One region of the Paenibacillus sp. FSL W7-1279 genome, then DNA from elsewhere that is predicted to be linked to it. Evidence: a T-box and tRNA genes for the amino acid it is inferred to sense, from the RefSeq annotation. Region 1 holds a T-box; the other regions hold tRNA genes.
What was found. The T-box of region 1 lies ahead of MKY82_RS13540 (glutamine--tRNA ligase/YqeY domain fusion protein). A T-box ahead of a tRNA ligase gene usually reads a tRNA of that ligase, here a tRNA-Gln.

Region 1 (9,913 bases):
GGAACCAGATGTTTGTGTTCAGCCCGAGTGCAAAAGTGCCTACTCCGGATAACAGGGAAGACAGTACGAAGACGTCACGCTCCCTCCAATCCCGAAACCACTTGGTGACCGGGAGAATAAAGAGAACGAACATGAGCCCGTTAAGCCCCAGCACCCACCCTAATATCTCCGTGCTCGAAAGCAAAGCGAATGCCCATTCCAGGAGAACAGCGCCTGGGATGGTACATAATCGATCACATATACAGCCAAATACAGATCCAGCTGCATGATGGCCACAAGAGCAAAAATCCCCGCCAGTATGTACACCAAAAACACCTTATCTCGAAAAATGACGCCATATCCCTTCCACTGTTCCTTGAATACCTGAAGAATCGAACCTGTCGGCTTCGTGCGTTTTGCAGGCGCCGGCAGGGTTTCCTGAACGATGAAGTAAATGGCGATAAAATAGATCAGTAAGACGAAGGAACAAGACCACAGAAGCTCTTGCCGATACTGAAAAAAGAAAATGGCCCCAAGCGCCGGACCAAGCACGGCTCCCAAGTTGTTCGCCGTCATGAACGTTGCAAATACCTGCCGGCGTTCTTCAACCGGAACCAGATCGGCTACCATCGCGGAGCTGGCAGGCCTATAGATGGCGCCCCCGAATCCGATGCCGATAAATGCGGCATAATCGATCCAGTGCGAAGGCGACAGCGCGAACAGCGCAAACATGACCGTCTGCAGCGAGGCGCCAAGCAGCATGATGGGGCGGCGTCCCAGCCGATCGGCTAATGCGCCGCCGAGCAAGCTGCCGATGATGCTGAATATCGGCGGAACCGTCATGAGGATTCCCGCGATATGATTGCCTAAAGCCGCTCCGAAATAAACCGTTATGAAGGGAAAGTACATCCAAAACAGCATATTGAACAGCGCTTCACCCAATAATCGAACCTTTAAGTTGTTATCCCATAATCGAATTTGCACAGGACTCCCTCTTTCTATCCGAACAGCACAAGTAAAAAATGCGATATACCACGTCCCCCGGCCGGGTATTACAAACTATAAAACATTTCCCTGGCAAAATATAGACTTATATTAAGCGCTGAGCTATACTAATAATATGAAAGCCGAATATCGTCCGATTCAATTTAGATGACCCACAAAACGAACATTTGTTCCATATATGACAAGACGCTCCCGCGGGAGCGTCTTTTTTCGATGCATGGAGCTGGATGCAGGCTGCTTCTCCAACGGGACTTAATCAGCCAGCTTCTTCAATTCATGCAGATGATCGAAGATCATCTGGCAGACCTCAGAGACCCGCTCCCGATCCTTGTACGTTAGCCAAGCCAATTCATCAATTTCCGAAGCCGGGCTTAACTCTCCTTCATACTCCGCCGTGTAACAGGACATCGTTACTCGAACGCCCTCCGATTTGCCGTGAGCGCCAGCGCGGAAGCTGCCAGCATGCGCCGCGGTCTCCGGATTGATACGAACGGACAGTTCCTCCTGGATTTCCCGCACCAGCGTGTCGATATCGGATTCCCCAGGTTCTCGCTTTCCTCCCGGCAAGTAGTACGTATCCTTTCCTTTGGAACGAGCGCCCAATATGCGTCCTTCCGCGATGTGGATCCAGGCGATTTTGTCAATCTCCGTTATCATATGGATTCCTCCCCTCATCAGATGAGCTTAACGCTAAGCCGTCTCTTGTTGTTCCCGTTTCCCGCCTAATTTAAATACCAGAATCCCGCCAACAATAACAAGAACACCGATCAGCTGATTCATGGTAAACGGAACCTTCTCTAACCCTAACCATCCCAGGGAGTCCCACAACAACGCAAAACCGAGCTGCGAGGTCATGACAATCGAAATGGCGAATGTGGCACCGAGCAGCCTTGTCGCCTGCACCAGGCAAATCACCACGCCGACCCCAATCAACCCGCTAATCCAGTACCAAGGCTCCATGTTATGTAGGGAGAACGTCCCTTTGCCTTCTACAACAAGACTCATGCCAAACGAAGCCACGAAGCCCATGCCTAACACCAACGTCGTTGTAGACCAGGAGCCTGTTTTCTCATTCACTCTGTTATTGAAAATATTCTGCAAACTAACCAATGAACCCGCGATTAGTGCCAATACCAATCCTGCTATCATGTTCCATCTCCTCACTTCATTGATTCATCCTCACCAAGCGTCATTCTTCGTAGATGTTGCCTCCCGCTACACTCGTCAACGCTTCCCGATCTTTAATCAGAATGAACCCCTTGCGGCGCTCGATCAGCCCTTCTTGACTGAACTTCAGAATCACCCGGTTTAAATGCCGGTAGCTGGTGCCGAGCAGATTCGCGATATCCGTCAGATTGTAAGCGGCCGGATCGTTGGCAGCGAACGTGCCTGACTCTTCGTCAGATACGGATAATAGATAGCTGGCCAGTCGCACCTCAACCGGATGCAGCAAATTAAAACTCAAGAAATTGGATTTAATATAAAACTTCCGCGTAATGATCCGCAGCAAAAATTGCAGCAATGGCGGATGCTCCTGTCCGTATTTGCGAAGCCAGCGATAATGCACGCCGATCATATACACAGATGATATGGCCTGTACCGTATTGATCAACGGATTGCCTTGAATGTATTCAATATCTCCGATCACCTCAAGCGGTGTTTTAAAAGATAGAACAAGCGCCTTGCCTTCTGCGGAGGTCGTGAAGATTTTTATCTTCCCTTGAACCAGGATATACAGCATCTCGGCCGGCTCGCCTTGCGTGCAGACGATGTCGCCCTGATCGAAGTGATATAACACCAGATATGGCATTAAATCATCGTGAAATACGGACTGGATCTGGTTGCTCAGCAAAAAATGCTGCATGAGCTCCGCATTTTGAATTTCCTTCACATCTCTCTCTCCTTTCCCGAACATTTCAATGGATCACTTGCTTCCATATCATAATTTGATTATCACGACACCGGCGATCATCATCCCGATCCCGATGAATTGAGGCAAGCTCATTCTCTTCTTCACCACGCCGAACCATCCGTTGCTGTCAATCAGGAACGTTAAGAATAACTGGGCAATCAACAATGCGGATATCGTTAATGTGACGCCGATGTTCTGAATCGCTGTCACCTCACTGAATATAATGGGTGCCCCCAAGGCTCCCCCGATTAGATAGAGCGGCTTCACTTGTCCAAATCCTTGTCTGCTTCCGTCCCGGACGAACAGCAAAATGACCAAAGCCATAATAAATCCGGTCAACTGCGTAACGGTCGCTGCTTGCCAAGTGCCCATATCCTGGCTAATCCGGGCATTGGCCACCCCCTGCAGCGTAATGCAGGCACCGCCAATGAATGCAAATAAGATTCCTCTCACGATACATACTCCTTTTTCTATAGGTCTGTATACTATTAAAAGTGAATTCCCCAAACTCGGGAAAGGACATATGTCCTGAAATGAAGGGAATTCCAAATAAAGCGATGCCCAAAGACACGAATTTCATTATATACTATCGGTCGGCTTGGCATGTAACATACAAAAAAGCTGCCGGATTTCCCTTGGCAGCTTAACGGATTGCCACGATGCAGTGACTTATACATATTCAGGATGCCCATGCCTTTTGCAGCCGAACCAATAACAAGCGGTCAGTATGGAGGGACGATGATCCATGACGGGATATTCCCCTTCTGTGAAACGGGAAATGATCGTTTGGTAATTTTCAATATCGTCCAAGGCGAAGCGGATGCTTGCCTGGTTTTCCTCATCAAACTCATCTTCTTCCGGATCATGCTGAATATCGGCAATCCATGCCCTGTTTTCCTGCACCGCTTCAGCTGCGATCTCTTCTGCTCTTTGATTCTGTCCAGTACGAATCAGCGAATAGATAAACCGATTCACCCAACGAGGATCCTTCGCGTATTCGCGCCAGCCTTTCTCGTAAAAGGTAACGGCGGAATGGTATTGCCCCATCTCCAGATACAATTCTGCGATCTCGACATCTCCGATATAGTCGCCTGTCTCGCTCATCAATTTCTCGATCATCGCAAGCGCTTCGTCATATCGTTTCGTTTCAACTAAACAGGCCGCATATTCATATTTCGTATACTCGTTATCGCCTGCAGCTACAGATTGTCCAAAGTAGGAGACGGCCAATTCTACGTTCTCCAGCCGGTAGGCTGCCACGGCTGCATTATGCATAGCTACAGGCGTTGGATGAACACGAGCTGCGCGTTCTAACGCCACAAGCGCCTCTTCCCACTGTTCAAGATTCAGGTACGCTTCTCCTAGCAATTGGTAAGGAAAATGAGAGCGAGGCTGAAGCTCGATGCACTCCTTCAAAAGCTCAATCGCTAGATCCTCGGCCGCTTCCCAGCAGCCCTGGTCGTTCCTTAATCCCTCGTGAACATAGAAAAACGCCAAGTTATGAAGAGATTGAACATCTCTCGACTCCCTGACAGCCTGTTGAAACAGTAACAATGCACGCTCGTAATCATTCGATTCAATTGCCTCCAAGGCAAGCTGGTTTGTTGTCATGGTATTCCCCTTTATCTATTCGCAATATGCTTAAGGTGCATTATAGCATCCGGGACTTCTGATTTTAATCCCTTCACCAGGTATAAAACCGTTTAAACCAAGATTTCATCTATGACTCTATGATCATTTTGTTTTAAAATATAAATAGATGTCACTTTATTGACGTAACACCGACTGGAAGGAGCTCCTCTAACATGATGCCAGACAAACAAGAACAAGGTCCCGATGAGCAGGTCGGACTACAATTACAAGCGGATTGCGAACGCTGCTTTGGATTATGCTGCGTCGCTTTACCCTTCGCCGCCTCCACGGATTTTGCCATGGACAAAGACGGTGGAACCCCTTGTCACCATCTGCAATCCGATTTCCGCTGCGGTGTGCACAGCAGCTTGAGACAGCGAGGTATGAGAGGCTGCACCGTATACGACTGCTTCGGAGCAGGTCAAATGGTTACACAGGTTACTTATAATGGACGCGACTGGCGGCAGGCCCCTGGGACGGCAAAAGAAATGTATGACGTATTCCCGATCATGCGGCAGCTTCACGAACTGTTATGGTATCTGAACGAAGCCCTGACTTTGCAACCGGCTCAAGACATCCATACCGATCTGAGATTGTCGCTGGAAGAGACACGACGGATGACTCAGCTTCCTCCCGAATCTTTGTTAAAGCTGAATGTTGCAGCTCATCGGGCAGACGTGAATCAGCTGCTTCTTCGGACCAGTGAGCTTGTGCGGGATGATGCGCGCAAGAAGCATAAGGGGCCGCCCGTGCGTCAAAAGATCGGGGGGCGCGGTGCTGACCTGATGGGTGCAAAACTTAAAGGAGCAGACCTAAGATACGCCAATCTGAGAGGAGCTTATCTTATTGCCGCGGACCTCAGAGGAGCCGATCTGCGGGCTGCCGATCTGATCGGTGCCGATTTCAGGGACGCAGACCTGAGAGGAGCCAATCTGGCGACCAGCCTCTTCCTTACTCAATTCCAAGTTAACGCGGCAATAGGAGACGCCAATACCAAACTGCCTCCATCCTTATCTCGACCGGACCATTGGACGCGTTAACGCTGAATATATCGGGTAGTAGAACAGCTGAAGATTTACTACCAACACCAAAAAGCCGGCAGCTAACTTGCAGCCGGCTTTTTGGTAGTGGCCGAATCGCCTACACTTAACGCCTGTAAACGCTTCAGTTATGGAATTGTATTTTAATTTTCACATAGGCTTCTTCCATGAATCCTTCAAAGGAACGATACGGTTAAACACCAGTCTCCGTTCGGTCGTATATTTGGAATCCACGCAGAAATAGCCGTGTCTGATGAATTGGTACGTTCGGTTTTGGGTCGCCTCCTGCATGGAAGGCTCCAATATAGCATTTTCGATGCGAATCAACGATGCGGGATTCATTAGCTCCTCCCATATGTTCCCCGATTCAGATAACTCGGCAGATTCCTTCAGCAGCTTATCATACAAGTGAAGTTCCGCCGGGATCCCGTGCTTCGCAGACACCCAATGCAGCGTTGCTTTCACCTTCCGCTCATTAAATCCGCTCCCGCTCTTCGTTAATGGATCATACGTGCAGTGGATCTCCGCGATGTCCCCCGTGTCTGGATCTTTCACGACATGTTCGCATTTGATGAAGTAGGCTCCTTTCAAACGCACTTCCTTGCCAGGAGATAACCGGTGAAATCCAGGAACGGGCTCCTCCATAAAGTCCTCACGCTCGATGTACAACTCCCGTGAAAAAGGAACCTCCCGCTCACCCAACGTATCATCATTTTCATGATTCGGTATAGCAAGCATCTCGGTGCAATCTTCTGAAAGATTCGTGATGATCACCTTCAGCGGCTTCATGACAGCCATTGCGTTATAACACCGTTCCTTCAAGTCTTGACGGATATAATGATCGAGCATGCCTGAATCCACCAGACTGTTGCCGCGAAACACCCCGAGTTCGCCCAGAAAACGCCGAATGCCCTCAGGTGTCACGCCTCGCCGCCGTAATCCTTTCAACGTAGGCAGTCTGGGGTCATCCCATCCGTCGACAAAGCCCCCCTCTACCAATTCCCTCAGGTATCGCTTGCTCGTAACGTATCCCGAGATATTCAATCTTCCGAATTCCCGCTGTTTCGGCGGCTCGGTTACTTCCAGCTCCGTAAGTACCCACTCGTATAGCGGTCGATGATCTTTAAATTCGGCTGAGCATAGCGAATGGGTAATTCCTTCGATCCAGTCCTGGATCGGATGGGCGAAATCGTACATCGGATACACACACCAAGTTGTTCCGGTCCGATAATGCTTCGCATGAATGATACGATACAGGACGGGATCTCTCAGGTTCATGTTGGGGGACGACATATCGATTTTGGCTCGGAGTACTTTTTCCGACGTATGGAATGCTCCCGCGATTATTTGCTCAAATAACGCCATATTCTCCTCAATGCTGCGCTCCCGAAACGGGCTGTTGATGCCGGCTTCGGTCAGCGTTCCCCGGTATTCCGTCATTTGTTCGGATGTGAGATCGCAGACATAAGCCTTCCCTTTGGCAATGAGTTTCCTGGCCGCTTCAGCGATTTGATCCGCATAATCCGACCCAAAATAAACGTTCGGCTTAAGTCCAAGCCACTCGATATCCTCCTGAATCGCATGCACATATTTGATATCTTCCTTCAGTGGATTCGTATCGTCGAACCGAAGATTGAATGTTCCATGAAACCGGCTGGCGATGGAGTGATTAATGTAAATCGCATAGGCGCTGCCGATGTGCAGATAGCCGTTGGGCTCCGGCGGAAATCGCGTAGCCACCGGCCTGTTATACACGCTGTTCTCTACATCCTCCTTGATCATCTTGGTCAAGAAATCCACCGTTTCTTCTCCTTTGTTTTTGTCGTCGCTCATACCTGACTCCTCCTTACGTTGTTTGATCTGCCGTAATTCCATGAAAAACAAAAAAATCCCGTCTCCAAGACATAAGTCTTGGGGACGAGATTGGTTTCGCGGTGCCACCCCTATTCGCCGATATCTCACGATATCAGGCCTTATCAGGTACGGCCATCACGCGATCGCTTATACCCTAGCTCTGTAACAGGAGCTCCTGTCGCACCATCCCTTATCCATAAGTTCCGATGCGCCGCTCAGAGGCTTGGTTCAATGAATGGCATCCAACTCCTTTTCAGCTTACCGGAGCTCTCTGTAGGGATTCCTGTTCATCTACTCTTCTCTTCATGGCGTTTACAATTTGATCCATAGTATCATCAAAAAAATAAAAAGTAAACCGTAAAACGTCGACTGCAATGAAACGCCGATGCAATGAAAAATTTGTCCCGTTCTGTTAGATAGGCAGCAGCTTCACCGTAGCCTGCTTGCCGCTGACTTGTATACCCGTCTCCTTCTTGCCTACCTCAGCCAGATCTTGCACGAGTCGCTCCAGCAGTTTGCGGGCGGCTTCGCCCTCCCTGCCTTGAATGCGAATAACGGGCTGGACAGCTTTGCCCGCTGCCAGCAGCTTATGCATTTGCGACAGCTTGGTGTCATAATCATGCTCTTCGATATGTACGGACAAGCGGAATTCCTTTACTTTCATCGGATCGGCTGAAGCTTGCTGGCCCTTCTTCTCTTTCACTGCCTCCTGCTTCGCCTGCCCCCGGCTTACGAGTTTGCATGGCGGGGGACTGCTGAATAGGGAGGTACACACCAAATCGGCTTTGTGACTTTTCGCCAGCGCTAGCGCCTCATCCCTGGAGACGACTCCCAGATCTTCGCCGTTTAAGCCGGTCAGCTCTACTTCGCGTGCTTTTATCTTTTCATTCATCATTAACATGGATAGATCCTCCTATTAAAAGTAGGTGTTCGTTCATTCATTGCTCTGCCTTTGCGTTCACATCATGGTGCATGAACCGAACAGAATGGGTTCGGTATTCCTGCTCTTCCGTGATTTCCAGACAGTTCAGCTGTTTACCGTACACGCACGCTCCATCAATACCGATTTTGTCCCCTTCTCCACAGAACCAGATCTGCTCCGAGTCGTGCAGGTTGACCGCTGGCGTATGCCCGAACACCACGGTTTTGTTGATGCCAGTAGGATAATTGAAGAATGGTTCCCGTATCCAGATGAAATCATGCTGAGGCTGCAACTTCCAGTCTTCAACACCCGGATTGATCCCTGCATGCACGAATATGTGAGTGTCTGTTTCATAGAAAAGTGCCAGCGTATCAAGAAAGGATAGATGATGCTCATACCCCTTCTTAATATAGGCTTTTCCTTCGTTATATCTGGCACGATCCATTTCACCCTCAAAAAAATCGGCGCCGCAGTAGCTTTCAATCGTATGTCGAGCTCCATTGCGAATCCAGCGCGAGTTCGCTTCATCCGAATCAAGCAAAATGGCATCCAGCATCATCTGGTCATGATTTCCGCGAAGCGTAATCGCACCATCATCCCGCAGTTTCATCACTTGTTCAATGACATCCCTGCTTCTCAATCCACGATCCACGTAATCCCCAAGCAAGATCAGCTGGTCCTGGGCAGGTTTATACTGCACATCATACAGTAACTGATTGAACTCATCGTAGCAGCCATGAATGTCGCTAATCGCTAATATTCGAATTGCCGTTCCCTCCCTACGCTAATCATATAAAACGATATTTAGCCATCACGTCTCCCCAAGGGGCAATCCCGGCTTCTTTAAACCCGATTTGGGAATATAGCCTTTTTGCATGCTCATTCTCGGATTTATAACAGAGCATAACATCGTTTGTTGTATCCGGCGAGTTCCGAATCTCCTCGAGAACCAAACGAATCGCAGGTTTGGCATAATGTAGTCCCTGAAACTTGCCGTCGATCATAAACCGGTAGATCCAGTAGTTATCATCGTGCGGGTGCAGGCCATACATCACAAATCCGATCATCTCTTCATCATGGTAGATCGCACGCGTTTTGAAGCCCTCCATGAATTGAGCTTCCGCTATCGAGTATAGATTGGGGGCAATCCACTTCTCCTGTTCAGGTCTCGGTTTAAGACGGATGCAATCCTCCCAATTGTCCTTATCTATGGCATGAAGTGTTATCAAATGCAAGACTCCTTCATATATGGTGTATGCCTTTATCCTAATCCAATGCCGACCATTTTTCACGGTATTAAATATGTAAATTCAAATAAGACGCTGCACGTTGCCATATTTAGAGCAAGATAATGAACGATTATAAGTATTTATTACATATTCCGATCATCTCTCAATGGATAAACTAGAAGTAACTTTATTTTACACGGAGGCGATATACATGCGGCAATTGAACCATAACTTCCAACCGAAAGGACAACTAACTATGAAACGAATGAGGGTTATGATATATGAAGAACATATTGAATATTGGAGTTTTGGCCCATGTTGATGCCGGTAAAACCACACT
Region 2 (9,913 bases), 3.7 Mb from region 1:
TGGGTCAATCAGCACGGGTGTTCCGGCCCGGTAATCTTTAGCAGGCTCGCCTTTGGTTCCAATACTTACCGTCACGGATTTCGACACTCTCGCCTCTACCGTCACCGTAACAACCGAAGGCTCCATCGATACCATCTCCACGCCACTCGGGATGGAGGGCGTTAGCGGAAGTGTGTGCGTACCCGGTTCTTTGACGTTGCTCAAATCAAGCTTCACCTTATAATCGTCGGTCAAAAGCGAAATATTGGATTTCTTTCCCCGAACTTCGAGATTTACACGGTCTTTATCAATCCCTGTTAACGCATATTCGCTGTCATCAAATCCATAAGTCTGTATCTCAACGCCTTCAATGACTTTGGTATCATAAAAAGTCGTTGGCGGTGCAGGCGTTCCGCTGTCCATATGAACCATCGCCCACAATAAAATACTGACAGCGAGTGCAATGAGCTTGCTTGCCGTGTTGTTCTTGATCCATTTATCCATTGCTGCCGTCCCCCTTCCGTTTCCAGAAGAACGTGCGTTTCTCCTTAATGGACGCGGCAGGCCTGAGCTCCTCATACAATTTGGAGATGAGGGACTCTTCCTTAATATCTCGAACCACCTGTCCATTCAAGGCCAGCGACACTTGCCCAGTCTCCTCGGATACGACAACCGAAATCGCATCCCCCACCTCGCTGATTCCGATAGCGGCACGGTGTCTTGTTCCCAGTTCCTTACTGATAAAAGGATTCTCTGATAGCGGTAAATAGCAGCCAGCCGCCGCAATTTGACCGTTCTGAATAATGACAGCTCCGTCATGGAGCGGCGTGTTCGGTATAAAAATGTTAATAAACAATTCCGAGCTGATCACCGATCTCATCGGAATTCCTGATTCTACATATTCATTCAGGCCCGTCGTCCGCTCAAAGACGATCAAAGCCCCTATTTTGCGCCGAGACAAATAATTAACCGCCTTAATGGTTTCGCTGATTAACTTATTGGTTTCCTCGTCAATATCCGCCGTCCGCCCAAACAGCTTGCCTCGTCCGAGCTGCTCCAGACCACGTCTGAGCTCCGGCTGGAAGATAATAAAGATCGCCAACACCCCAAATGTAAAGATCTGATTCATCAGCCACTTCAGCGTATACAGATCAAACCAGGTGCTGAGAGCCCAGATGACCACCAGCACCAAAATCCCTTTGAGCAGCTGGACCGCCCGCGTGCCGCGGACGAGCAGTATCATCTGGTATATTATATAAGTAACGATAAGGATATCGATGATATCTTTAATGGTTTCACCCCAGGTCATATCTGTGAAATACTCCATACAGCAACCCCCGTCATTTCCTTTAAGTGCGGGCCCAAAAAATCCGGTTCCTCGAAAATGAACGCGAAAGATTCGATTTCACCGAACCAGCTCTCCATTTTCTTCGGATCACACGGGGACTTTTTGAACTTCCTTTTTAATAACGCATGAGACTTATATATGTAGTATGTACTCTACACTCTCTAGGTTATAACGTTAATCTTTCCGATGCAAGCGGACGCCCACTGCTTTCCATGAAAAAGATCATAAAGTCAACAAAAGAAGCGCCGTCTTTTCACAGAAAAGAGGCGCTTTTATTCAGTAGGCATCAGGTTTCACCTAGCGGTAAGCGGCATCTGTAAACAGAGTGGAGATCTTGTACCAGATCCAGTCCATCGCCCGATCTATGTCCTTCACTTGACCTGCTATATGTGAGGTGGAAGCCTGAAATAATTCTCCGTCAATGACGGTCACGTTGCCATTCACTTGACCGTAGACCTTCGTCTTTCCATTCTCGACTGTAATATCTCCCGTGATGATTTGATCCGGAGGAATAATGACGGTATCTCCTTCAATCACCAGCTTTTCGAATTCGTCACTCTTTACAACCAGCTGGGTATCCTGACTCCAAAAACTGATTGTGCTAAAGAGCATGACAACTAAAAACAAAGCTGCAGCCGTGAGCGCAGGATGATTCCTAACCCATTTGACCCAAGCTTTTTGTCTCTTGGGCTGCGGCAGCATGCCCATTATACGTTCCGTTAAATCATCGGATGGCTTGGTCGCATGATGAGTTAAGGAATAAAGAAGCATATCGGTATGCTCCAGCTTCTCGAAGTAATTCCGACAGTCAGCACAATCCCGCAAATGCTTCTGCAATTCCAGCTGCTGTGGGTCGGACAAGTCATTATCCAGATAATCATGCATCAAAGAGACGGCTAATTTGCAATCCATTTGTGAGCCAATCCTTTCATTCAATCTCTTTGCTGGGTCCCTTCCCCATAGGGGCATAAGACTTGCTTATTGTTCATACGTGCCGGAATCAGGGATGTTTCAATTTTTTTAAAAGAAAGTCAGAAAAAAATTTGCAGGGACTAACTTTCTGGCTCCGCAAGAAAAAAGCGCCCTTAAACGCGATCTCTCTTCCACAAAGAACGGCGATAGGCGTTTTCCCCTCACAATTTGTACTCTAATTTTTTGCGTAAAAATTCGCGTCCACGATGTACACGCGTTTTGATCGTTGTTACAGGCAAGTCCAAAATCTCGCTGATCTCCTGCAGAGATAAATCCTGAATGTACCTTAGAATCATGATTGTCTTATACTTGGCAGGAAGTCCGTCAATCGCCGTATGAATAATACGCTGTGTCTCGGATAGCAGCATTTCACTCTCCGGTGTACGATTATCGCTCGGGATCAAGGAGTAGCCGTCCATACCTTCGCTTTCATTCAGTTCGGCGTCCAGCGAGAAAGACGGCTTGCGCTTGCGCAGCCGATCAATGCTAAGATTTGTACCGATTCGGTATATCCAAGTTGAGAACTTCTGATTCTCGTCGTATCGATCAAGGTTTTTATATACACGCAAAAAAGTCTCTTGTACGACATCCTCGGCCTCATGGCGGTTACTCAGCATCCGGTAAGCCAAATGAAAAATCTTGTCTTTATAAAGCTCTACGATTTCGGCAAAAGCTCTCTGGTCCCCTTTTCGGGCCAGCTTCGCCAGTCTTACATCCAAATTGTCCACCACAATTCCCCCAGAATGGTCTGATGGGTAACGTCTAAAAAGCATCATTCAAATCGTAATTCAACTGTTTCTAAAAATCAACAATAATTCAAAAAGAATCCCTATTCTCTATCAATGACAACCATGCTGCAGCCGATACTTTATTCATCAGAGTAGACTGCTATAGATGAAAAAACGAGGTTCCTTTAGGGAACCTCGCCTTAAACTATCCCTTTCAAACAGCGTTGGCATCCTGTACGGATCAACCTGTATTACGAAGCCCCGCCGCAATGCCGTTGATGGTCAGCAGTACTTCCCGAAGTAGATCCGGATCATCCTGCTCCTGCTCTCTCAGCTCGCGCAGCTCGTTAAGCAATTGAACCTGCAAATAGCTAAGCGGATCCACGTAAGGGTTACGGAGTCGAATCGATTCCTGCAAGACCGGCTGGTTATCCAGAATATCCTGTTGTCCCGTAATCTTAAGAACAAGCTCTTTCGTCAAGTTGAACTCATCCTGAATCAGACCGAAGATACGCTCGCGGACTTGATCATCTTTCGTCATCAAAGAATACTCCTTGGCGATGATCAGATCAGCCTTGGCAAGAGCCATCTGAAGGGTATCGATCAGTGACGTAAAGAACGGATAGCTCTTGTACATCTTCTGAAGCACCTTCATATTCTCTTCCTTGCCCTGGTAGAAGCTCTGTAAGCCCGTACCAGCCGCGTACCATGCAGGAAGCAGGTAACGACTCTGGGTCCACGCAAACACCCAAGGGATGGCTCTGAGGTCCTCAAAACGGTCACTGTTCTTACGCTTGGATGGTCGGGAACCGATATTCAGCTCTCCCACTTCAGGAAGCGGCGTGGATTCCTTGAAGAAGCTCAGGAAATCCGGATCACGGAAGATCAGATCCTGATATTTCTTCTGTGAAGCGGCCGATATGCTCGAGGAAATCTCTTCCCACTCTTTTTCGGTCGATTCTTTTTCAGGGTAACGGGCATTAAGAGAAGCCGTAATAAGTGCTGAAGTCGCCTGGTCCAAACTGCGGTAGGCAATTCCCTTCAAGGAATAACGTGAAGAAATAACCTCGCCTTGCTCCGTGATTTTGATGCCACCCGCAATCGTTGATGCCGGTTGAGCCAAAATGCTGCGATTCAGAGGCATACCACCGCGTCCAAGCGATCCGCCGCGTCCATGGAAGTATTTTACCTTGATGCCATACTCATTGGCAGCAGCCGTAATCTCTTTAAGTGCTACCTGGAGCTCCCAGTTCGCGGTAATGGCTCCGCCGTCCTTGTTGCTGTCGGAGTAACCCAGCATGATTTCCTGAAGCTCATTCATCGCGCTAACCGCTTCCCGATAGATCGGCAGGTTGAAGAGCTTACGCATAATATCAGGTGCGGCATGAAGGTCTTCAATCGTCTCAAACAATGGTGCAGCCTGCAAAGTAGCTATTACAGAACCGTCATTGTCCTTACGGAAAAGTCCGACTTCTTTGGCAAATACCATCACTTCCAGAATGTCGCTTGCACCCTCGGACATACTGATCAAATAACTTGAAATACATTTGACGCCGAACTCCTGCTGCGCACGGAATACGGTACGGTATACTTCAAGGCATTCTTCGGTACTGTCGCTGTACTCTTGATAAGGCGTCGTCAATGGACGAGGATCATTAAGCAGGTTATTAAGCAGCTCGATCTTCTCATCTTCACTTAACTGGGCATAATCCTGAGTCACATTCATTTTACGAAGAATCTCGGCCATGGCATTTTCATGCTCTTGGCTATGCTGTCTGATGTCCAACGTTGCTGTATGGAAACCAAACAACTCCGCCTGACGAATCAGTTTTTGAATATACGTGTCTGCAACATAGTCAGCAAAATGGAAACGCAAGCTTCGATCAATGATATTCAAGTCCTCGATAAATTCCTCAGGGGACTGATAACGCTCGCTGCCCGTCATGTTCTCATCAAGAATATGACTCATTTTAGCCAGCATATATACCAGTTTTACACGATAAGGCTCTTTCTCATTGTGCCAAATTTCCATCTTCTTCAGTGTTACATGCTCGCGGTCTTTTTCAATGGATTGAAGCAATTCATCCGAAACGCTCACGATGGATGAGCTGAAGCTGAGGTATTTCATGAATTCACGCAAAATCCGTTGGTATTCACGAATTGCTAGCTTCCGCTGCATTTCAAGCGTTTTCCATGTTACGTCCGCCGTCACTGAAGGATTTCCGTCCCGATCGCCACCGATCCACGAACCGAAACGCAAATAGGTTGGAACGTGCCAATGGTGACCCGGATAATATTTACTTAGGCAGCGCTCCAGTTCTTGATAAACCTCTGGCAGAATGTGAAACAGAGTCTCGTGAAAATAATACATACCGTTTCTGACCTCATCAAGAACCGTCGGCTTACGGTCACGAAGCTCGTCGGTTTGCCATAGCGTAATCACTTCATTCAGTAGTTTCTCCCGAAGCTGCTCTCGTTCGCGGAATGTCAGTGTCGGGTTGTCGAGTTGCATAACATCGTCCGCTATCCGTTTATGAATATCCAGAATAGCCCGACGCATCGCTTCTGTTGGATGAGCTGTCATTACCAGCTCAAGGGATAGACTTTCGAGAATTTCTTGAACTTCTTCAAACGTAATATTGCGCTCTTTCAAATCCTGGACCGCACTTTCAATGGAACCTGGTTGAACACTCTCCCCGGCGGAACGCTCGTAATCGCGTTTGCGGCGAATGCGATGATTCTGCTCTGCGATATTAACCAATTGAAAATAAATGGCAAACGCGCGAATCACCTGATGGCGAATGTCGGGCTCCAAGGTGCTGATGATCCTTTTGAAATCTGCAAACAATTCTGGCAGGAATACGGATCGCAACGATTTACTCGTTTCACGAATTTTCTCAACTATATCTAAAAGCTCATTGCCACCTTGGTGGACAAGAACTTCTCCAAGAATATTGCCAAGGAACCGTACATCTCGCCGCAGCAGATTGTTGGAATTGCTCTTTGCGGTTACTGTAAGTTCAGTCATGCTACTCCTCCCATCTCAACCCGTTTCAGCAGTTTGTCTATAGGACGTAACGCCTTCCTAACATCATACAATAAAAGCGCATGAAAATCTGCATTTTCCAGGCGAAAAAATTAGCCAAATCGACAAAACTCATGATATTGATATACCCATATACCATGGACATTAGTCCTATAAACCTTGACCTGCCTATATTCTTTAGCACATTAACACTTCGCAGGATAGTCGTGTGAATATGTAAAAAAACATCACACACGGTGATGTCCTGCTTATGTATGGAGCGGGTGATGGGAATCGAACCCACGCTACCAGCTTGGAAGGCTGGAGTTCTACCATTGAACTACACCCGCATATCAACCCACAAAAGAGATGCTACACATCGGAGTATAATCCGATTACTTTTGCGGGGCATAAATCTTAAACAAATCGGGATGACACGATTTGAACATGCGACCCCCTGGTCCCAAACCAGGTGCTCTACCAAGCTGAGCTACATCCCGATATTAATTTTTTTAAAAAATGGCACGCCCTGAGAGATTCGAACTCCCGACCTTTTGATTCGTAGTCAAACGCTCTATCCAGCTGAGCTAAGGGCGCAAATGGAGCGGACGACGGGAATCGAACCCGCGACCCTCGCCTTGGCAAGGCGATGCTCTACCGCTGAGCCACGTCCGCATAAATGGTGCGCGTGGAGGGACTTGAACCCCCACGTCAAAGACGCTAGATCCTAAGTCTAGTGCGTCTGCCAATTCCGCCACACGCGCACAAGATGAAACAATGGTGAGCCATGAAGGACTCGAACCTTCGACACCCTGATTAAAAGTCAGGTGCTCTACCAACTGAGCTAATGGCTCGCAATTCAGGGCCCCCGAAAAGTATTCGGAATCACCTTCAAAGCGTAACTTCACTTTTAGGGGTAAAGTGGCTGGGGATATAGGATTCGAACCTATGCATGACGGAGTCAAAGTCCGTTGCCTTACCGCTTGGCTAATCCCCAAAATCGATGAGATACTTCTATTGTGCTGATTCTCGTTAGAATCATGCATGAAATGGTGGAGGCTGAGGGGATCGAACCCCCGACCCTCTGCTTGTAAGGCAGATGCTCTCCCAGCTGAGCTAAGCCTCCATACAATATGGATTAAATATAGTGGTGACCCGTAGGGGATACTCTCACTTCGTTCGAGACTGCGAAGCCTCTGCTTACGAAGTTATCCTCCGACGAACCGACGGGATTCTCATCCCCTGTTGCATTAAGAATAATGGTGACCCGTAGGGGATTCGAACCCCTGTTACCTCCGTGAAAGGGAGGTGTCTTAACCCCTTGACCAACGGGCCGCAATTTCACAATGCATGTCCAATTCAAAAGCGAATCTGGAGCTTCCAACCGGGATCGAACCGGTGACCTCATCCTTACCATGGATGCACTCTACCTACTGAGCTATGGAAGCAAGTGGCTCCCCGAACAGGACTCGAACCTGTGACAACTCGATTAACAGTCGAGTGCTCTACCAACTGAGCTATCAGGGAATATATCCGCTTGGCGACGTCCTACTCTCCCGGGACCCTTCGGTCCAAGTACCATCGGCGCTGGAAGGCTTAACGGTCGTGTTCGGTATGGGAACGCGTGGAACCCTTCCGCCATCGCCACCAAACGGCTCAGATGCTTGATCACCTGAAAACTAGATACGAAACGATCTTTGCGTTGATTAGAATCCGTAGCATTCACCCGATGTGGTATCGGGGTCCCCGAAAAGTATTCGGTGTCAGCTTCAAAGCTTCACTTCACTTTTTGGGGTGATTTGGATAAGCCCTCGACCGATTAGTATTGGTCAGCTCCATGCATTGCTGCACTTCCACCTCCAACCTATCTACCTCGTCGTCTTCAAGGGGTCTTACTAGTTGGGAAATCTCATCTTGAGGGGGGCTTCACGCTTAGATGCTTTCAGCGCTTATCCCGTCCGTACGTAGCTACCCAGCCATGCTCCTGGCGGAACAACTGGTGCACCAGCGGTACGTCCATCCCGGTCCTCTCGTACTAAGGACAGCTCCTCTCAAATTTCCTACGCCCACGACAGATAGGGACCGAACTGTCTCACGACGTTCTGAACCCAGCTCGCGTACCGCTTTAATGGGCGAACAGCCCAACCCTTGGGACCTACTTCAGCCCCAGGATGCGATGAGCCGACATCGAGGTGCCAAACCTCCCCGTCGATGTGGACTCTTGGGGGAGATAAGCCTGTTATCCCCAGGGTAGCTTTTATCCGTTGAGCGATGGCCCTTCCATGCGGTACCACCGGATCACTAAGCCCGACTTTCGTCCCTGCTCGACTTGTAGGTCTCGCAGTCAAGCTCCCTTATGCCTTTGCACTCTTCGAATGATTTCCAACCATTCTGAGGGAACCTTGGGGCGCCTCCGTTACTCTTTAGGAGGCGACCGCCCCAGTCAAACTGCCCGCCTGACACTGTCCCCGTACCGGATCACGGTACCAGGTTAGAACCTAGATACGATCAGGGTGGTATCCCAACGTCGCCTCCACACAAGCTGGCGCTCATGCTTCAAAGGCTCCCACCTATCCTGTACAGATCGTACCCAAATCCAATATCAAGCTGCAGTAAAGCTCCATGGGGTCTTTCCGTCTTGTCGCGGGTAACCTGCATCTTCACAGGTATTAAAATTTCACCGGATCTCTCGTTGAGACAGCGCCCAAGTCGTTACGCCATTCGTGCGGGTCAGAATTTACCTGACAAGGAATTTCGCTACCTTAGGACCGTTATAGTTACGGCCGCCGTTTACTGGGGCTTCGGTTCACAGCTTCGGATTGCTCCTAACCGCTCCCCTTAACCTTCCAGCACCGGGCAGGCGTCAGCCCGTATACTTCGCCTTACGGCTTCGCACAGACCTGTGTTTTTGCTAAACAGTCGCTTGGGCCTTTTCACTGCGGCCCCCTCGGGCTATTCACCCTACCGAGGCACCCCTTCTCCCGAAGTTACGGGGTCATTTTGCCGAGTTCCTTAACGAGAGTTCTTCCGCGCGCCTTAGAATTCTCTTCTCGCCTACCTGTGTCGGTTTGCGGTACGGGCACCTTCACCTGACTAGAGGCTTTTCTTGGCAGTGTGAGATCATGACCTTCGCTACTATAATTTTCACTCCCCATCACAGCCCAGCCTTATCGATGTGCGGATTTGCCTACACATCAGCCTCACTGCTTGGACGGACATCCATCAGTCCGCGTCACTACCCTCCTGCGTCACCCCATCGTTCATAACGGTTTACGGTGGTACAGGAATTTCAACCTGTTGTCCTTCGATTACGCCTTTCGGCCTCACCTTAGGTCCCGACTTACCCTGAGCGGACGAGCCTTCCTCAGGAAACCTTGGGCTTTCGGCGGATCAGATTCTCACTGATCTTTTCGTTACTCATACCGGCATTCTCACTTGTATGCTGTCCAGCGCTCCTTACGGTACACCTTCAACCTACATACAACGCTCCCCTACCCCTGATGCAAAGCATCAAGCCATAGCTTCGGTGGTGTGTTTAGCCCCGTTACATTTTCGGCGCAGAGTCACTCGACCAGTGAGCTATTACGCACTCTTTAAATGGTGGCTGCTTCTAAGCCAACATCCTGGTTGTCTGTGCAACTCCACATCCTTTCCCACTTAACACACACTTGGGGACCTTAGCTGATGGTCTGGGCTGTTTCCCTTTTGACAATGGATCTTAGCACTCACTGTCTGACTCCCGGATATAAGTCTATGGCATTCGGAGTTTGACTGAGCTTGGTAACCCTTGCGGGCCCCGCACCCAATCAGTGCTCTACCTCCACGACTCTAAAGTTCCGAGGCTAGCCCTAAAGCTATTTC
Region 3 (9,913 bases), 3.3 Mb from region 1:
TCGATGTCGGCTCATCGCATCCTGGGGCTGAAGTAGGTCCCAAGGGTTGGGCTGTTCGCCCATTAAAGCGGTACGCGAGCTGGGTTCAGAACGTCGTGAGACAGTTCGGTCCCTATCTGTCGTGGGCGTAGGAAATTTGAGAGGAGCTGTCCTTAGTACGAGAGGACCGGGATGGACGTACCGCTGGTGCACCAGTTGTTCCGCCAGGAGCATGGCTGGGTAGCTACGTACGGACGGGATAAGCGCTGAAAGCATCTAAGCGTGAAGCCCCCCTCAAGATGAGATTTCCCAACTAGTAAGACCCCTTGAAGACGACGAGGTAGATAGGTTGGAGGTGGAAGTGCAGCAATGCATGGAGCTGACCAATACTAATCGGTCGAGGGCTTATCCAAATCACCCCAAAAAGTGAAGTGAAGCTTTGAAGCTGACACCGAATACTTTTCGGGGACCCCGATACCACATCGGGTGAATGCTACGGATTCTAATCAACGCAAAGATCGTTTCGTATCTAGTTTTCAGGTGATCAAGCACTTGAATTGAATATTGTTCCCTGATAGCTCAGTTGGTAGAGCACTCGACTGTTAATCGAGTTGTCACAGGTTCGAGTCCTGTTCGGGGAGCCATTTATGGAGAGGTGTCCGAGTTGGCCGAAGGAGCACGATTGGAAATCGTGTAGGCGCCAAAAGCGTCTCGAGGGTTCGAATCCCTCTCTCTCCGCCACTATTATTTTAAGCAAGGCCCGTTGGTCAAGGGGTTAAGACACCTCCCTTTCACGGAGGTAACAGGGGTTCGAATCCCCTACGGGTCACCACTTTCTTAATTGCATCAGGGGATGAGAATCCCGTCGGTTCGTCGGAGAATAACTTCGTAAGCAAAGACTTCGCAGTCTCGAACGAAGTGAGAGTATCCCCTACGGGTCACCACTTTCTTAAAAAAACACTTGCTTCTTATATCAGATTTTGATATGATAAAAGTCGCTTTGTTACGGAGGCTTAGCTCAGCTGGGAGAGCATCTGCCTTACAAGCAGAGGGTCGGGGGTTCGATCCCCTCAGCCTCCACCATGATTTATCCCCAAAAAGTGAAGCACATGCTTCGTAGGTAATTCCGATTACTTTTCGGGGACCCCATACAATCAACCCTTTTAATGACGCGGGGTGGAGCAGTTCGGTAGCTCGTCGGGCTCATAACCCGAAGGTCGTAGGTTCAAATCCTGCCCCCGCAACCAATTTATATCGCGATAGCGATAATGCCTCGTGGAACTGTGGTGTAGAGGCCTAACATGCCTGCCTGTCACGCAGGAGATCGCGGGTTCGAATCCCGTCAGTTCCGCCATTATTTACAACTTTGGGATGAGATGAGTATCCGATATGGGTTCCGTCAAAGTTCGCGAAGAGCTTTAAGGCTCGGTAGCTCAGTCGGTAGAGCAGAGGACTGAAAATCCTCGTGTCGGCGGTTCGATTCCGTCCCGAGCCACCATGTACGTTTTATAACTTTATATGCCGGTGTAGCTCAATTGGTAGAGCAACTGACTTGTAATCAGTAGGTTGGGGGTTCAAGTCCTCTCGCCGGCACCATTCTGGAGGATTAGTGAAGTGGCTAAACACGGCAGACTGTAAATCTGCTCTCTTCGAGTTCGGTGGTTCGAATCCATCATCCTCCACCAGTTTTTAGGGGCATAGTTTAAAGGTAGAACAGCGGTCTCCAAAACCGTTAGTGTGGGTTCAATTCCTGCTGCCCCTGCCAATCGTATCACAGTGTTTTAATATGGCGGTCGTGGCGAAGTGGTTAACGCACCGGATTGTGGCTCCGGCACTCGGGGGTTCAATTCCCCTCGATCGCCCCATATTACAAAATCATATTGGGGATTAGCCAAGCGGTAAGGCAACGGACTTTGACTCCGTCATGCATAGGTTCGAATCCTATATCCCCAGCCATTGATTTTTATGTTTGCGGACGTGGCTCAGCGGTAGAGCATCGCCTTGCCAAGGCGAGGGTCGCGGGTTCGATTCCCGTCGTCCGCTCCATTTTTATTTCTGGCGCCATAGCCAAGTGGTAAGGCACAGCTCTGCAAAAGCTTTATCCCCAGTTCGAATCTGGGTGGCGCCTCCATTACAAACTTATGTGCCCTTAGCTCAGCTGGATAGAGCGTTTGACTACGAATCAAAAGGTCAGGAGTTCGAATCTCTTAGGGCACGCCATAATGTAAGCCGGTGTGGCGGAATTGGCAGACGCGCGCGACTCAAAATCGTGAGGGAAACCGTGGGGGTTCGAGTCCCTTCACCGGCATCATCCAAAAGGAATGCAGACGTTTATCGTCTGCATTCCTTTTTTCGTTGCATCTACATCGATTGCTGCTTCGTGATTTAAATATTAGACTCCATTCTGCATGCTATCTCTCCAGTTACCTTTACAGGGGGCTTTTCTATCACCTTCAGATCTTCTTCAAGCTACACTCCTTAAACTAAACTATCATTAGAAACCACGTTCTTTATAGGTAAAACAAAGATGATCCAGCCGGATTCATCTATACAAGCAAACCCTTCGATTAATCGATCCAGTGCAGGGTTGGACGTAGGTCTGTAGAAGGCCCCGCCTTAGGTCTAGGTTCAAAAACCGTCCCCAGGCCGTTTTAGCGAAACTCAAAATTACCTAGAATAGAGTCATAAGGTTGAACAAAAGAAACAACGATCAAACAACAGAAAGGCGGTGTATAAATGAGAAATTCAAAAGGAAATGGAATGAGTATCCTGTTGATTGGTGTAGGGATCTTGGTTCTCCTTGGAGTATTCGGTCCTCTGCTTGGGTGGTTGTTCAGTCTTCTAATTCCAATCCTGATGGTCGCTTTGGGATACTACGGGATCCGGAGAGGTAACACCTTGATGGGATGGGTTATTCTCGGTATCGGTGTGATCTGGTTGATGGGTAAACTGTCTTGGCTGATCGGTCCGATCTTTGGAATTATCTTGATCATCTACGGGTTGTCCCGATTGAAGAATGGTAGACCCCGTTATTGATAAAAACCACTACATTAAATAACATGCATGAACAACAGATCATGATAGATGAGGAGGGCTAAGCCAATATGAGTGTTTTCCGGCGGATAAGAGACATAACCGTAGCAACATTGAATGAAAAGCTCGAGCAGAGCCAGGATCCGGTTCGATTGATCGACCAGTTCCTACATTCAACCAGACAGGACATTGCTGAGGCTGAGAAGCTGCAGCAGCAATGCCAAGTACATTCCAGACAGCTGAAGCAGCAGGTGGATCAAGCCGAATCCATGCGATATAAACGCGAAGAGCAGGCACTGCTTGCACTGAAGGCCGGCGAAGAACATCTTGCCAAGCTGGCATTGCAGGAAAAACTGATCTATGAGGAAAAGATCGAGCAGTATCAAGGCCTGTTGTCCTCAAGCCTGGAGTCGCTAAAAGAAATCGAGGAGCAGCTCGGCGAGCTGCGGATGGAATATCAGACGGTATACAGCAAGCGTCAATATTATGTTGCCCGAGTGGAAACCCTTCGTCTTCAGCAGAAAATGAATGAACGTACGGGCTCCTACGGCGGCGGTCATGACGTACCGAAGATGTTCAATCGCCTCGAAGACCGTATCAGCGACTGGGAACTGGAAGCCAGAAGTCTTCGCGATTTACGCCGCATGGGGCAGGAATACATGGAACAGGCTGGTGAATCGGTCTCCACTGTATTAGAAAAAGAACTTGCCCGCCTGAAGCAAAAGCTGAATAACAGCGGAAAGGAGTAACCATGACTAGATTGTACCGTTCCACCCGAGACAAAATGTTCACAGGGTTGATCGGCGGTATATCCGATCATTTCGGAGTCGAATCTACCCTACTTAGAATCATATTTGTAGTCAGTATCTTTTTCACAGGCGGTACAACGCTGTTGATCTATCTGATTGCATCCCTTGTAGTACCTAAGGAGCCGTATTATCACGATCCGTATGGTCCACAGGGCAGACATGGCGGCGGATACCGTTACAACGATCATCCGGGCCCTGGACCAGGCTACAACAGCTATAATGATTCTTATGGACGTCAAGGCTATCCTAATGAGCATAGTAGCTTTGGTCCCAAATATGACCGTCCCAATGGTACAAGAAACAACGCGTCAACGGATTCCGATCTGGATGCGATGATGAAGGATATTGAAAGAAAAGCAATGCAAAAAGAAATCGAAGAATTGAAGAAAAAACTTTCGAACTATGAGAAGGGAGATAAATAACATGGGAGTATTTAAAAGAATTAAGGATATGACGAAAGCATCGGTGAATGAACTGCTGGATAAAGTAGAGGATCCGATCGTAATGTTGAACCAGTACCTGCGCGACATGGAGGCAGAAATTCATGAGGCAGAGGTAACGGTTGCGAAGCAAATGGCTAATGAGCGTCGTATGAAGCAGCGCGTCGATGAGGCTGTGAAGATGGCGGCACAACGTGAAGCTCAAGCTGAATTGGCTCTGAAGAATGGTCAAGAAGAAGTGGCTCGCAAGCTGCTGGAAGAAAAAATCTATTTCGATCAAAAAGAAACCGAGTACGTGGAATTGCACCTGCAATCCGAGACTCAAGCAAAAGAGCTTGTAGCTCAGCTGCATGAAATGAAAGACGAGTTCTACAAAATGCGCAACAAGCGCAATGAGCTTGTAGCCCGCGCTCAAATGGCTAAAGCGAAGAAGCAAATGTCTCAAGTGAGCAGCTTGCACACGATCGAAAGCGGCAGTGCTTCGATGGGCTTCCATCGCATGGAGGAGAAAATCATGCAAATGGAAGCAGAAGCTGATGTGCTTCGCGCCCCATACCGTCCTAACAACGCAGTATACACAAGCCCCGTGGACGCTGAGAAGCAATTGAAGGTGGATGAGCAGCTGCAAGCTTTGAAAAACAAAATGGGGAATTCTTCGAAGTCCGAGTAATTCCTTAGCAAGTCAGCAAAATAGTATTAAACCGTATTCGAACACCATGTTCATATGATATGCTATACGAATGAGATTGTCGTATAGTACAGGAAAAGCCATACAGTGGGGAACGTCTCACTGATATGGCTTTTCCGAGCTTATATCTTGGCCATCAAGGAGGTGCGACATGGACAGAAACCGCTGGATAGCAGTTGGTTTAATCAGCTTGGGTTTTATTTTGCTTTTCGGCCGATGGTTTGGTTTCTTCACCATTGTCGCCCTGTTACTCATGTTTGCAGGTGTCCTTCAGATCAGGCATGGACATGTGAAGAAGGGATACATTCTGCTCGGAGTAGGTGCCGTACTGCTGCTGCTGGAGCATCTCATGTTGATTATCGGCATCAGCTTGATATCGCTAGGTATTTTTTATGGCAAGTCCAAACGAGCTCATACCACGACGAAATACATTCAGAAGCAGAACTTTATGTCCAACTTTGATTGGGACCGGGCTCCGTGGGTGATGCGCAGTCTGAGTGTGTGGCATGTGCTGGGAGAGGCGGATGTGGATCTGTCCTTGGCCCTTCCGGAGGAACGCCAAACGGTCCTGATGTTCCATGGGATGCTGGGGGATATTGATCTGATGATTCCGGACTACTATGGGGTGGAGATCGAAGCATCCATCCTGTTTGGCTCCATTCATATGGACGACCGGAAGGAAACCGGCATATTAAACCGCGTGCGGTATAAATCACCCAATTATGAGACCAGTGAATATAAAGTGAAATTTATTGTTTCTTATTTGGGCGGAGATTTGAATATAAGAATGACATAATAAACGTAAGTTTTGTGTAAACCATTCAGGAGGGTTGCCCCGTGGAAACGGAAAAGAAAGCAAATATGATTACCCGAAGTATGCGTGAGGGGACCCTTCTGGGATTGGTTGTCATGCTCGTTGTCCTATATTTATTATATACATATGGTTATCTTCAACCGTTTGAGACGTGGAAGAACCGGATCGAAGCCGGCATTACCATCGTATTGCTGCCGATCGGGCTGGGTGCGATCTATGGCTTCTTCCAGGGATACCGGGTAAAACGACGGGTCGATCTTGTGAGGGAAACGCTGGTGAACTGGGAAAAAGGCAGCCTTACGGACGTCATGCCGGACATCGGCGAAGACGAAGTGGGCCGGCTTGGAGAACAGCTGGTGAAGATCAGCAAACGCTGGGAGGATCAGGTGTCTTCCTTGCAGCGGTTATCTACGAACAATGCCCAGCTTGCCGAGCAGGCCAGGGTTACGGCGATTGTGGAAGAGAGGCAGCGTCTGGCGCGCGAGCTCCATGATGCGGTTTCTCAGCAGTTGTTTGCCATCTCGATGACGGCAACCGCTGTGGGCAGGACGCTGGATAAGGATTTTGACAAAGCGCAGCGCCAGGTGGCTCTGATCGAGGAAATGTCGGCTGTGGCCCAGTCCGAGATGAGGGCGCTTCTTCTTCATCTGCGGCCGGTTTATCTCGAAGGAAAGGCACTTGAGCAGGGGCTGCGTGAACTGATTAAGGAATTGCGAATCAAAGTACCTATGGAAATTACGTTTGAAATGGACGATGACATACATTTGCTCAAAGGGATCGAAAATCATCTGTTCCGGATTATCCAGGAGGCCATGTCGAACACCCTCAGACACTCGAAAGCGGAGAAAATGGATATCCGTATTCACCGCAGGCAGAACACCGTTCGGGTGATGCTGCGGGACGATGGGATCGGATTTGAATTGGATGACAAGAAACAGACTTCCTACGGCCTATCGACGATGCAGGAACGGGTGACGGAGATCGGGGGCTCGGTACAATTTATAACAGCACCGGGTAAAGGGACTCGAATTGAGATCGTTGTGCCACTCATAAACGAAGAACGCAAACGGGGGGATGTAGATGGAAACGCCGATTAAAGTGCTGCTGGTGGATGATCATGAGATGGTCCGGATCGGTTTAGCGGCTGTGCTTGGTACAGAGGACGGCATCGAGGTGGTTGGTGAAGCGGGCAGCGGCGAGGAAGGGATACGCTTAGCGCAGGAATATCATCCTGATGTGGTGCTGATGGATTTGGTGATGGACGGAATGGATGGAATCGAGACGACGCGCCAATTGATGAATCAGTTTCCTAATCTTAAGGTCATTGTACTGACCAGCTATCTGGACGATGAGAAGATGTATCCGGTTATTGAAGCAGGTGCGTTCAGTTATTTATTGAAGACATCCCGTGCTTCTGAAGTAGCTGATGCTATACGTGCAGCCGCACGCGGGCAGTCGGTGCTGGAGTCGCAGGTTGCCTCCAAGATGATGAATCGATTCCGGCATCCGCAAAATGAAGCTCCGGCGCATAACGACCTTACGGACCGGGAAATGGAAGTGCTGCGACTGGTGGCGCAGGGCAAGTCGAATCAGGATATTGCTGATGATTTGATTATAGGCATCAAAACCGTGAAGTTTCACGTAACGAATATTTTAGGCAAGCTGGGGGTAGAGGATCGAACCCAGGCTGCCATCTACGCTTATAAAAATGGGCTGGCTGAGTAAAGAATGCCGGCTCTTTTTTATGCGATGGTCGTGACATAAACATATCCATATAACAATGAAAGGCAGGCTTAAAGACTCCCGGATCGGGAGCTTTTTTATTTATTGGCAGGGAAGAAGGAATCTCTACATACAGCCCGATGGAGGAGCTATTTAAAAAGCGAGGTATAAATCCGCGGTAACGAGGCCATCCTTTTACTAGATTGATAGATTCGAACGGGGAGGCGTGACTGACCATGCGGAAGATGCGTTTACAGATCATTGTGATGATGTTGTTGCTGTGCGGGGCAGCAGCTATGATGGCGGGTTTTGCGGGGACAACGGACAGCAATCGAAACGGATCAGCTCCGCATGCAGGAGAAGCGTCAGCTTCGGGCGGAACGGTAGAAACAGGTGTCAATGGAATAACTAGAGCTGGGGAATCAGCAGAAAGCGATCTAATACTTCTGGCGGCGCTTGGGCAAGAACATATGGAGCCTTCGGCAATACTCACGGTAAAAATTCAAGGTGAAATGATAAATTCCATATCGAAGGATCAAGCTAAGACAACGGCTGAGCAGCTGGCTCGTACAATGGGGCTCTCCGGGATTACAACGTCCCAGCTTCAGGGAAATGAAGTATTCCAAGCAGAAGGCGTGCTCTCCGGTGTATCGGTGCATCTGGACTGGGCTTTCACGAAGGAGGGTCATAGTTATGTCAGAGCCATGCTTGTAGGAGAAGCAGCTGGACAGTCCCGGGAAATGATGACCCTGCAGCAGCAGATTCAAGAGTTGATGAAGCAAGCAGGCATATCGAACTCCTGGAATGCGTCCATTCAAGGATATGCATCGGAGACGGCTAGCGTTGATGGAACGATGGCTCAGGTAGAAGAGGCAGTAGCCCAAAAACTCTCGCTTCGCCCCGTTGAGGATTATGCAGATGACACAACACAAAGCCGTTCATATGAGGTTCCTTCACTGGGCGCTTTTGTGATGAGTGGCGACACGCCGATTCATATGCAGATCGCGGTGCATGAAGATTCGATGAAGAAAAGTAGTAGAATAACGATCGGATTTCCTGTCATTACAATAGAATATTGAAAATGATTTCTGAAACTCGGATGAAAAAATGCGGAATGTGATAGCATACTTGAAATGAATATGCTAAAATGTCATCACATCGAGTTAAGTGCCGATGCATAAAAATACACTATAATTCATAGAAAGAATGAGGAGCCATGGCTGAAAATCAAAATCTAGATACAATGAAGACACCGGGAGCTGTATTTTTCATCTTTGGAGCGACTGGTGATTTGGCAAGACGTAAGTTGTTTCCGGCGATCTACAGTCTTTATCGTGAAGGAAAACTGGATGAGGATTTTGCGGTAATCGGCGTGGCGCGGCGTCCGCGCACCCAGGAAGAGTTTCGGGAGGACGTGTATCGTTCAATTCAGGAATTCTGCCGATATAGTTCGGAACAGGATAGTGAATGGAATGCATTTGCACAACATTTTGAATATAAATCTTTAGATATTAACAATATTGACGGTTTCCGTGAGCTTCGCGAACAAACGGAGCAATTGGAAACAAAATTTAATATACCGGGCAACCGCTTGTTTTATCTGGCGCTTGCACCGGAATTGTTTGGCAGCGTATCGTTTAACCTGATGAAGGGCGGTATGCTCGACGGAGAAGGCTGGAACCGTCTTGTGATCGAGAAGCCGTTCGGCTACGATCTGGAGTCGGCTGCCAAGCTGAACGAAGAGATCCGTAAAGTGTTCAAGGAAGAAGAGATCTACCGGATTGACCATTATCTGGGTAAAGAAATGGTACAGAACATCGAAGTTATACGTTTTGCGAATGCTTTCTTCGAGCCGCTGTGGAACAACAAGCATATCGCCAACATCCAAATCACGCTTGGTGAAACGGTTGGTGTCGAGGAGCGCGGCGGGTACTATGATCATGCAGGCGCTCTAAGGGATATGGGCCAGAACCATATGCTACAGCTGCTGACTATGATTGCGATGGAGCCGCCTAGCCGACTGCTTGCAGAGGATATCCGCGACGAGAAGGTGAAGGTGCTTCGCTCCTTGCGTCCGTATGCCACGCATGAAGAAGTGAAGAACAACGTGGTTCGCGGTCAGTATACGAGCGGTTCCGTGGGCGGCAAAGATCTGCCGGCATACCGTGAAGAGGACAAAGTGAATCCGGAATCCAATACGGAAACCTATTTTGCCGCCAGAGTCTTCGTGGATAACTTCCGCTGGGCTGGCGTACCGTTCTATATCCGTACGGGCAAACGTCTCCCGGTTAAGACAACCGAGGTGGTTGTCGAGTTCAAACGGATGCCAACCAACGTATACCTGGGCCAAAAGCATTCCCTGGAGCCTAACCTGCTCGTTATTCGCGTCAATCCGATGGAAGGCATTTACGTGAAGATTAACGCGAAG

Region 2: it encodes a tRNA-Gln, which carries the amino acid that the T-box ahead of MKY82_RS13540 (glutamine--tRNA ligase/YqeY domain fusion protein) is inferred to sense. The anticodon was not compared.
Region 3: it encodes a tRNA-Gln, which carries the amino acid that the T-box ahead of MKY82_RS13540 (glutamine--tRNA ligase/YqeY domain fusion protein) is inferred to sense. The anticodon was not compared.

Annotation. Positions count from the first base shown of each region.
Region 1 covers NZ_CP150215.1:3,033,057-3,042,969, reverse strand. The annotation lists partial or broken gene MKY82_RS13575 (MFS transporter) at 1-963, opposite strand, end outside; gene MKY82_RS13570 (NUDIX domain-containing protein) at 1,237-1,641, opposite strand; gene MKY82_RS13565 (DMT family transporter) at 1,675-2,133, opposite strand; gene MKY82_RS13560 (cyclic nucleotide-binding domain-containing protein) at 2,174-2,875, opposite strand; gene MKY82_RS13555 (DMT family transporter) at 2,924-3,349, opposite strand; gene MKY82_RS13550 (tetratricopeptide repeat protein) at 3,566-4,507, opposite strand; gene MKY82_RS13545 (pentapeptide repeat-containing protein) at 4,705-5,568, shown strand; gene MKY82_RS13540 (glutamine--tRNA ligase/YqeY domain fusion protein) at 5,719-7,401, opposite strand; T-box leader at 7,479-7,738, opposite strand; gene infC (translation initiation factor IF-3) at 7,835-8,323, opposite strand; gene MKY82_RS13530 (metallophosphoesterase family protein) at 8,361-9,086, opposite strand; gene MKY82_RS13525 (GNAT family N-acetyltransferase) at 9,133-9,573, opposite strand; gene MKY82_RS13520 (translation factor GTPase family protein) at 9,855-9,913, shown strand, end outside.
Region 2 covers NZ_CP150215.1:6,707,402-6,717,314, forward strand. The annotation lists gene MKY82_RS30430 (CdaR family protein) at 1-483, opposite strand, end outside; gene cdaA (diadenylate cyclase CdaA) at 476-1,306, opposite strand; gene MKY82_RS30440 (zf-HC2 domain-containing protein) at 1,625-2,239, opposite strand; gene sigW (RNA polymerase sigma factor SigW) at 2,461-3,027, opposite strand; gene ppc (phosphoenolpyruvate carboxylase) at 3,269-6,055, opposite strand; tRNA gene MKY82_RS30455 (tRNA-Gly) at 6,329-6,402, opposite strand; tRNA gene MKY82_RS30460 (tRNA-Pro) at 6,479-6,552, opposite strand; tRNA gene MKY82_RS30465 (tRNA-Arg) at 6,573-6,649, opposite strand; tRNA gene MKY82_RS30470 (tRNA-Gly) at 6,653-6,727, opposite strand; tRNA gene MKY82_RS30475 (tRNA-Leu) at 6,733-6,816, opposite strand; tRNA gene MKY82_RS30480 (tRNA-Lys) at 6,831-6,906, opposite strand; tRNA gene MKY82_RS30485 (tRNA-Gln) at 6,975-7,049, opposite strand; tRNA gene MKY82_RS30490 (tRNA-Val) at 7,103-7,178, opposite strand; tRNA gene MKY82_RS30495 (tRNA-Glu) at 7,313-7,387, opposite strand; tRNA gene MKY82_RS30500 (tRNA-Thr) at 7,425-7,500, opposite strand; tRNA gene MKY82_RS30505 (tRNA-Asn) at 7,504-7,579, opposite strand; rRNA gene rrf (5S ribosomal RNA) at 7,588-7,704, opposite strand; rRNA gene MKY82_RS30515 (23S ribosomal RNA) at 7,852-9,913, opposite strand, start outside.
Region 3 covers NZ_CP150215.1:6,377,214-6,387,126, reverse strand. The annotation lists rRNA gene MKY82_RS29060 (23S ribosomal RNA) at 1-392, shown strand, start outside; tRNA gene MKY82_RS29055 (tRNA-Asn) at 548-623, shown strand; tRNA gene MKY82_RS29050 (tRNA-Ser) at 629-720, shown strand; tRNA gene MKY82_RS29045 (tRNA-Glu) at 737-811, shown strand; tRNA gene MKY82_RS29040 (tRNA-Val) at 987-1,062, shown strand; tRNA gene MKY82_RS29035 (tRNA-Met) at 1,150-1,226, shown strand; tRNA gene MKY82_RS29030 (tRNA-Asp) at 1,257-1,333, shown strand; tRNA gene MKY82_RS29025 (tRNA-Phe) at 1,402-1,477, shown strand; tRNA gene MKY82_RS29020 (tRNA-Thr) at 1,500-1,575, shown strand; tRNA gene MKY82_RS29015 (tRNA-Tyr) at 1,580-1,664, shown strand; tRNA gene MKY82_RS29010 (tRNA-Trp) at 1,671-1,744, shown strand; tRNA gene MKY82_RS29005 (tRNA-His) at 1,769-1,844, shown strand; tRNA gene MKY82_RS29000 (tRNA-Gln) at 1,861-1,935, shown strand; tRNA gene MKY82_RS28995 (tRNA-Gly) at 1,951-2,025, shown strand; tRNA gene MKY82_RS28990 (tRNA-Cys) at 2,037-2,110, shown strand; tRNA gene MKY82_RS28985 (tRNA-Arg) at 2,123-2,199, shown strand; tRNA gene MKY82_RS28980 (tRNA-Leu) at 2,208-2,287, shown strand; gene MKY82_RS28975 (hypothetical protein) at 2,716-3,015, shown strand; gene MKY82_RS28970 (PspA/IM30 family protein) at 3,084-3,761, shown strand; gene MKY82_RS28965 (PspC domain-containing protein) at 3,764-4,243, shown strand; gene MKY82_RS28960 (PspA/IM30 family protein) at 4,245-4,931, shown strand; gene liaF (cell wall-active antibiotics response protein LiaF) at 5,101-5,745, shown strand; gene MKY82_RS28950 (sensor histidine kinase) at 5,787-6,860, shown strand; gene MKY82_RS28945 (response regulator transcription factor) at 6,844-7,488, shown strand; gene MKY82_RS28940 (YwmB family TATA-box binding protein) at 7,722-8,564, shown strand; gene zwf (glucose-6-phosphate dehydrogenase) at 8,702-9,913, shown strand, end outside.